Streptomyces liliifuscus: one gene and its partner. The protein of the gene in region 2 interacts with the protein of the main gene of each other region in a pairwise test. Links are inferred from orthologs where the notes say so. Each region holds a gene or a part of one and is shown on either strand. Other genes may lie near its edges. The genes, in order: JEQ17_RS16105 and JEQ17_RS35780.

Region 1 (4,612 bases), 4.5 Mb from region 2 along the record:
CGCTCGGAGTGGCACCGGGTCTTCGAGCGGTTCAACCGCGGCGGCGTGGCCGCCCCGCACGGCCCCGGCAGCGACGGCGGTACGGGCCTCGGGCTCGCGATCGCCCGCTGGGCGGTGGATCTGCACGGCGGCCGGATCGGTGTGGCCGAATCCCCGCGTGGTTGCCGGATCCAGGTCACTCTTCCGGGAGTGCCTTCCCTTGACAGGTTGACGTAGGGTTCAAATCGAGAGCCCAAGATCCATGTGTGAAACGTGTGATCGGGCAGCAGGACACGTGTCATCGCGCGGTCCTCGTACGGAGGCTCGGCCTTTCGGGGCCGCAGTCCTGACCCGACGTGTCGGTTCCGCATCGGAACCTCGCTTGTTTCCCGCCATTTCCACCACCGAAACACGCTTTTCGATGTGACTTACGCGACGATGACCAGGCCCGGCCTGACCTACGCGGTCCGGGAGGCGTAGCCTTTATTCCCGCTGTCCATCACCTTGTGAAGCGGAAGAGGGCGGTTGCCGCCGTGTCGCCACAGTCCCCCAGTAACTCGAGCACCTCGACCGAGGACCAAGCCGGGAAGAACCCCGCTGCTGCGTTCGGTCCCAATGAGTGGCTCGTCGACGAGATCTATCAGCAGTACCTCCAGGACCCGAATTCGGTAGACCGAGCCTGGTGGGACTTCTTCGCCGACTACAAGCCGGGCGGCGTCGCCGCCTCGGCTCCGTCGGGTGCCGCGGCCGCGGGGGCCGCGGGTACCACCACGGTCCCGCCGGCCGCCCCTGCCGCACCCGCGGCTCCGGCTCAGGCCGCTCCGGCCCCGGCCGCACCCGCGGCGCCGCAGCCCGCGGCCGCCGCACCGGCGAAGCCTGCCGCCGCCGCTCCCGCAGCGGCTCCGGCGAAGCCCGCCGCGGCCAAGCCGGCCGCCGCCAAGGCCGCACCGGCGTCGGAGGCTCCCGCGGGCCCGGAGTACGTGACGCTGCGCGGACCGAGCGCCGCGGTCGCGAAGAACATGAACGCCTCGCTGGAGCTGCCCACGGCCACGTCCGTGCGCGCGGTCCCGGTGAAGCTGCTCTTCGACAACCGCATCGTCATCAACAACCACCTGAAGCGTGCCCGGGGCGGGAAGATCTCCTTCACCCACCTCATCGGCTACGCGATGGTGCAGGCCATCAAGGCCATGCCGTCCATGAACTACTCCTTCGTGGAGAAGGACGGCAAGCCGACCCTGGTCAAGCCGGAGCACATCAACTTCGGCCTCGCCATCGACCTGGTGAAGCCCAACGGCGACCGCCAGCTCGTCGTCGCGGGCATCAAGAAGGCCGAGACGCTGAACTTCTTCGAGTTCTGGCAGGCCTACGAGGACATCGTCCGCCGCGCCCGTGACGGCAAGCTGACGATGGACGACTTCACCGGTGTCACGGTCTCGCTGACCAACCCCGGCGGCCTCGGCACCGTCCACTCCGTCCCGCGTCTGATGCCCGGTCAGTCGGTCATCATGGGCGTCGGCTCGATGGACTACCCGGCGGAGTTCCAGGGCACGTCCCAGGACACCCTGAACAAGCTCGGCATCTCGAAGGTCATGACGCTCACGTCGACCTACGACCACCGGGTGATCCAGGGCGCCGCGTCGGGCGAGTTCCTGCGCATCGTCGCGAACTACCTCCTCGGCGAGAACGGCTTCTACGACGAGATCTTCGAGGCCCTGCGCATTCCGTACGAGCCGGTCCGCTGGCTCAAGGACATCGACGCCTCGCACGACGACGACGTCACGAAGGCCGCCCGCGTCTTCGAGCTGATCCACTCCTACCGGGTCCGCGGCCACGTCATGGCCGACACCGACCCGCTGGAGTACAAGCAGCGCAAGCACCCCGACCTGGACATCACCGAGCACGGGCTCACCCTGTGGGACCTGGAGCGCGAGTTCGCGGTCGGCGGTTTCGCCGGCAAGTCGATGATGAAGCTGCGCGACATCCTCGGTGTCCTGCGCGACTCGTACTGCCGCACCACCGGCGTCGAGTTCATGCACATCCAGGACCCGAAGCAGCGCAAGTGGATCCAGGACCGCATCGAGCGCTCCAACACCAAGCCGGAGCGCGAGGAGCAGCTGCGCATCCTGCGCCGGCTGAACGCCGCGGAGGCCTTCGAGACCTTCCTGCAGACGAAGTACGTCGGCCAGAAGCGGTTCTCCCTGGAGGGCGGCGAGTCCGTCATCCCGCTGCTCGACGCGGTGCTCGACAGCGCGGCGGAGTCCCGCCTCGACGAGGTCGTCATCGGCATGGCCCACCGCGGCCGCCTGAACGTCCTGGCGAACATCGTCGGCAAGTCGTACGCGCAGATCTTCCGGGAGTTCGAGGGCAACCTCGACCCGAAGTCGATGCACGGCTCCGGCGACGTGAAGTACCACCTGGGCGCCGAGGGCGTGTTCACCGGTCTGGACGGCGAGCAGATCAAGGTCTCGCTGGCCGCCAACCCCTCGCACCTGGAGGCGGTCGACCCGGTCCTGGAGGGTGTGGTCCGCGCCAAGCAGGACGTCATCAACAAGGGCGGCACGGACTTCACGGTCCTGCCGGTGGCTCTGCACGGCGACGCGGCCTTCGCGGGCCAAGGCGTGGTCGCGGAGACCCTGAACATGTCGCAGCTGCGGGGCTACCGCACCGGCGGCACGGTCCACGTGGTCATCAACAACCAGGTCGGCTTCACGGCGGCGCCCGAGTCCTCGCGCTCCTCCATGTACTCGACCGACGTGGCCCGCATGATCGAGGCCCCGATCTTCCACGTGAACGGCGACGACCCGGAGGCGGTGGTGCGCGTCGCGCGCCTGGCCTTCGAGTTCCGTCAGGCGTTCAACAAGGACGTGGTGATCGACCTCATCTGCTACCGCCGCCGCGGTCACAACGAGTCGGACAACCCGGCCTTCACCCAGCCGCTGATGTACGACCTGATCGACAAGAAGCGCTCGGTGCGCAAGCTCTACACCGAGTCGCTCATCGGTCGTGGCGACATCACGCTGGAAGAGGCCGAGCAGGCGCTGCAGGACTACCAGGGCCAGCTGGAGAAGGTCTTCACGGAGGTCCGTGAGGCGACCAACGCGCCGGCCGAGGCCCATGTCCCGGACGCGCAGCCCGAGTTCCCGGTGACCGTCACCACGGCGGTCTCCCAGGAGGTCGTCAAGCGGATCGCCGAGTCCCAGGTCAACATCCCCGAGCGCGTTACGGTCCACCCGCGTCTGCTGCCCCAGCTGCAGCGCCGCGCGGCCATGGTCGAGGACGGCACGATCGACTGGGGCATGGGCGAGACGCTGGCCATCGGCTCCCTGCTCCTTGAGGGCACCCCGGTGCGCCTCTCGGGCCAGGACTCCCGCCGCGGCACGTTCGGCCAGCGCCACGCGGTGCTGATCGACCGTGAGACGGGCGAGGACTTCACCCCGCTCCAGTACATGTCCGAGGACCAGGCCCGTTACAACATCTACGACTCGCTCCTGAGCGAGTACGCGGCGATGGGCTTCGAGTACGGCTACTCGCTCGCGAGGCCCGAGTCCCTGGTCATGTGGGAGGCGCAGTTCGGCGACTTCGTCAACGGCGCCCAGACGGTCGTGGACGAGTTCATCTCGTCGGCGGAGCAGAAGTGGGGCCAGACGAGCGGCGTCACGCTTCTCCTCCCCCACGGCTACGAGGGCCAGGGCCCGGACCACTCGTCCGCGCGTCCCGAGCGCTTCCTGCAGATCTGCGCGCAGAACAACATGACGGTCGCGATGCCGACCCTCCCGTCGAACTACTTCCACCTCCTGCGGTGGCAGGTGCACAACCCGCACCACAAGCCGCTGGTGGTCTTCACCCCGAAGTCGATGCTCCGCCTCAAGGCGGCCGCGTCGAAGGCGGAGGAGTTCACGACGGGCGGCTTCCGTCCGGTCATCGGCGACGCGTCCGTGGACCCGTCCGCGGTCCGCAAGGTCGTCTTCACCGCGGGCAAGGTCTACTACGACCTCGACGCGGAGCGCACCAAGCGCGGCTCGACGGACACGGCCATCATCCGCATCGAGCGCCTGTACCCGCTCCCGGGTGCCGAGCTCCAGGCGGAGATCGCCAAGTACCCGAACGCCGAGAAGTACCTGTGGGCCCAGGAGGAGCCGGCGAACCAGGGTGCCTGGCCGTTCATCGCGCTCAACCTGATCGACCACCTGGACCTGGCGGTCGGCGCGGACGTTCCCCACGGGGAGCGGCTGCGGCGGATCTCCCGTCCGGCGTCCTCTTCACCGGCCGTGGGCTCGGCGAAGCGGCACCAGGCCGAGCAGGAGCAGTTGGTGCGTGAGGTGTTCGAGGCCTGACGGCTTCGAACGCGTGGTTCAGTACGTACGCGAACAAGGGCCCGGCCCCGAGTCTCAGACTCGGGGCCGGGCCCTTTCGGCTGTCCGTCGACCGCTGGGCTTCTGGGCTCTGCCCTCAGCCGAGATAGGGCTCGAAGTCCCAGTAGGGCCGGGTGCGCTGGCGGGCCGAGATGGTGTGCGGGTGCTGGGCGCCCAGGGTGCGGGTGAGTGAGAGAAGACCGTCCTCCTCCAGCTTCCCCGCCTCCTCCTGCTCCCGTGCCGCACGCAGGTCCGCGGAGAGCGCCACCTGGCAGGAGAGG
Region 2 (3,240 bases):
AGATCGATGAAGGACGGCTCGCCGTCGAACCCCTCGGGAGTGAACGCCTGCCGGTCGAGCCCCGCGGAGAAGGACTTGCCTTCGGCGCGCAGCAGGACGACACGGACGGTGCCCGGCAGCAACTGCCCCGCCTCGGCCAGTGCCCGCCACAGAGCGGGGCTCTGCGCGTTGCGCTTGGCCGGGTTGGTCAGCGTCACCGTGGCGATCGCGTCGTCGACGGTGAGCCGTACGCCGTCCTTGTCGAGCAGCGGGTCGAACGAAGCCATGGGGGGGCCTCCGATGTGTGCGGTCAGAGCGGGTGCCGTAGGAGCACACCCTTAAGTGACTGCACAGTAACCACCCGGGCGGTCAATCGACCGACCGGGTGGCCACCATCGGAGAACGAGGAGCCGCCCGGCGTCAGGCCGACGCGGCCTTCTTGCCCCGCGTCGCTCCGCCACGCCCACGGAGCGTGACGCCCGACTCACTGAGCATCCGGTGTACGAAGCCATACGAGCGGCCGGTCTCCTCGGCCAGCGCCCGGATGCTCGCACCGGAGTCGTACTTCTTCTTCAGGTCTGCCGCGAGCTTGTCGCGCGCGGCGCCGGTTACCCGGCTGCCCTTCTTCAGAGTCTCGGCCACCCGTGCCTCCTCATGGGAAGTGCGCTCTGGACTTCTCATGATCACCCCTCAAGAGCTTCCTGGCCACCCATTCGGCAAGGTCCGTGCGACAAGCTTTGGGTCATGGAAGCCCGTCACCATGAGCGGAATACGGAATTCCGCGCGCGCTTGTCCGTACGGCCGAACGGGTTCATCCACGAAGTGCCAGGTCAGCGACGTGCGACGGCCGGACCCTTGGGAATGCGGGGCCCGGCCGGAAAATCGATGTAGGACACACCTCGGTACGAGGAGATCTCACACAGATGATGGATCACGGATAAGCCGAATGATCCATACGCAGTGGATCAGTGGTTCGATCAAGCACCGATGACCGCTTCCGCGGGCCGCTCCGGGCTCCGTGCCGGGCTCAGGCGAGGGCCACCAGATCCGCGTAGTCGGACCCCCACAGGTCCTCGACGCCGTCGGGCAGCAGGATGATCCGCTCCGGCTGGAGCGCCTCGACGGCACCCTCGTCGTGGGTGACGAGGACGACGGCGCCCTTGTAGGTGCGCAGTGCGCCGAGGATCTCCTCGCGGCTGGCCGGGTCGAGGTTGTTCGTCGGCTCGTCGAGGAGGAGGACGTTCGCGGACGACACCACGAGGGTGGCGAGCGCGAGGCGGGTCTTCTCGCCGCCGGAGAGGACCCCGGCCGGCTTGTCGACGTCGTCGCCGGAGAACAGGAACGAGCCGAGCGTCTTTCGGACCTCGACCAGGTCCAGGTCGGGGGCCGCGGAGCGCATGTTCTCCAGGACCGTGCGCGCGGGGTCGAGGGTCTCGTGCTCCTGCGCGTAGTAGCCGAGCTTGAGGCCGTGCCCCTCTATGACCTGGCCGGTGTCGGGCTTCTCGGCGCCGCCGAGGAGGCGGAGCAGAGTCGTCTTGCCGGCGCCGTTCAGACCGAGGATGACGACTCGGGAGCCCTTGTCGATGGCCAGGTCGACGTCGGTGAAGATCTCCAGCGAGCCGTACGACTTCGACAGGCCCTCGGCCATCAGCGGGGTCTTGCCGCAGGGGGACGGCTCGGGGAAGCGCAGCTTGGCGACCTTGTCGGACTTCCGCTCGGCCTCGAGACCCGCGAGGAGCTTGTCCGCGCGCTTGGCCATGTTCTGGGCGGCGACGGTCTTGGTGGCCTTGGCGCGCATCTTGTCGGCCTGCGAGTGGAGCGCGGAGGCCTTCTTCTCGGCGTTCTGCCGCTCGCGCTTGCGGCGCTTCTCGTCGGCCTCGCGCTGCTGCTGGTAGAGCTTCCAGCCCATGTTGTAGACGTCGATCTGGGCGCGGTTGGCGTCCAGGTAGAACACCTTGTTGACGACCGTCTCGACCAGGTCGACATCGTGGGAGATCACGATGAAGCCGCCGCGGTAGGTCTTCAGGTAGTCGCGCAGCCAGACGATCGAGTCGGCGTCGAGGTGGTTCGTCGGCTCGTCGAGGAGCAGGGTGTCCGCGTCCGAGAAGAGGATGCGGGCCAGCTCGATACGGCGGCGCTGACCGCCGGAGAGCGTATGGAGGGGCTGGCCGAGCACCCGGTCGGGCAGGTTGAGCGCGGCGGCGATGGTGGCGGCCTCGGCCTCGGCGGCGTATCCGCCCTTGGTGAGGAACTCCGTCTCCTGGCGCTCGTACTGGCGCATCGCCTTCTCGCGGGTGGCGCCCGAGCCGTTCGCGATGCGCTGTTCGTTCTCGCGCATCTTGCGGATCAGGGTGTCCAGGCCACGTGCGGACAGGACGCGGTCGCTGGCCAGCATGTCGAGATCGCCAGTACGCGGGTCCTGCGGGAGATAGCCGACCTCGCCGGAGCGGGTGACGGTGCCGCCGGCGGGGACGCCCTCGCCTGCGAGGACCTTGGTGAGGGTCGTCTTGCCGGCGCCGTTGCGGCCGACCAGACCGATGCGGTCGCCCTTGGTGATGCGGAAGGTCGCGGACTCGATGAGAACGCGGGCGCCGGCGCGGAGCTCGACACCGGAGGCGGAAATCACGGACAGACTCCTGGGCAGGGTTGATGACGGGGTGGGCGGCTGGGATCGTTCACGCCGTCTAGTGCGCGAGGAGAATGGCCATGGGCCAAGTCTAACGGGGCGGTGCAACCACTTTTCCTGCGTGCGGGTGTTCGGAAGTGTGACGCTCATTGCCCCGGCGGAGTGCGGTGCGGGGTGATCCGGCCGAGACGGTCCACCGCGATCAGCTGGGCGGTCCAGGCCCTTCCCGGGCAGGGCTGCGCGACCAGGAGCACCGCTCCGAGCCGTACCGCCCGCCCGGGTGCGAAGACGCAGCCCCTGCGCGCGGGCAGCACCCAGCGCAGGTCACCGTCCTCGACGCGGTACGCGGTGACGCGCCGCGGGGTGACGACGGCGAGCATCCCCCGGTCGAGGTTCCGCAGCACTCCGGCGCCGCCGTGGTCCGCGAGCCAGTCGGCTGCGCCGGGTAGGCCCCTGTGCCAGCGGACGGCTCCGTGGGAGGTGGCAGTGACCAGTCCGTCGTCCCAGAGCGTGATCGCGTCCCCGCGCGCGGGCAGCACGGCCAGCGGCCTGCGGCCCTCGCGCCCGTAGGTCCACCGCGGCTCCCCGGTCCGTTCGTCGTACGCCTCGACCGTGGCCCCGCGTGTGACCAGCCG

Evidence for each region.
Region 1: the proteins of JEQ17_RS35780 (region 2) and JEQ17_RS16105 interact in binary tests that used the Escherichia coli proteins (3 or more experiments, as listed by UniProt). The link is inferred for Streptomyces liliifuscus from one-to-one orthologs.

What each region holds. Positions count from the first base shown.
Region 1 is NZ_CP066831.1:3,827,859-3,832,470, forward strand. Bases 208-4,513 are described here. They hold JEQ17_RS16105 (multifunctional oxoglutarate decarboxylase/oxoglutarate dehydrogenase thiamine pyrophosphate-binding subunit/dihydrolipoyllysine-residue succinyltransferase subunit), read left to right. Parts: upstream 208-512; coding sequence 513-4,313; downstream 4,314-4,513. Other genes in these bases: JEQ17_RS16100 (HAMP domain-containing sensor histidine kinase), read left to right, coding at 208-216; fxsT (FxSxx-COOH system tetratricopeptide repeat protein), read right to left, coding at 4,429-4,513. In the rest of the region: more of JEQ17_RS16100, read left to right, coding at 1-207; more of fxsT, read right to left, coding at 4,514-4,612. UniProt on the Escherichia coli protein: E1 component of the 2-oxoglutarate dehydrogenase (OGDH) complex which catalyzes the decarboxylation of 2-oxoglutarate, the first step in the conversion of 2-oxoglutarate to succinyl-CoA and CO(2).
Region 2 is NZ_CP066831.1:8,299,206-8,302,445, reverse strand. What follows is about bases 307-3,240. They hold JEQ17_RS35780 (ABC-F family ATP-binding cassette domain-containing protein), read right to left. Parts: upstream 2,606-3,240; coding sequence 1,007-2,605; downstream 307-1,006. Other genes in these bases: JEQ17_RS35775 (hypothetical protein), read right to left, coding at 2,752-3,240; JEQ17_RS35785 (helix-turn-helix domain-containing protein), read right to left, coding at 400-621. Also shown: JEQ17_RS35790 (enoyl-CoA hydratase/isomerase family protein), read right to left, coding at 1-266. UniProt on the Escherichia coli protein: Genetic data indicate it may be involved in ribosome assembly or function.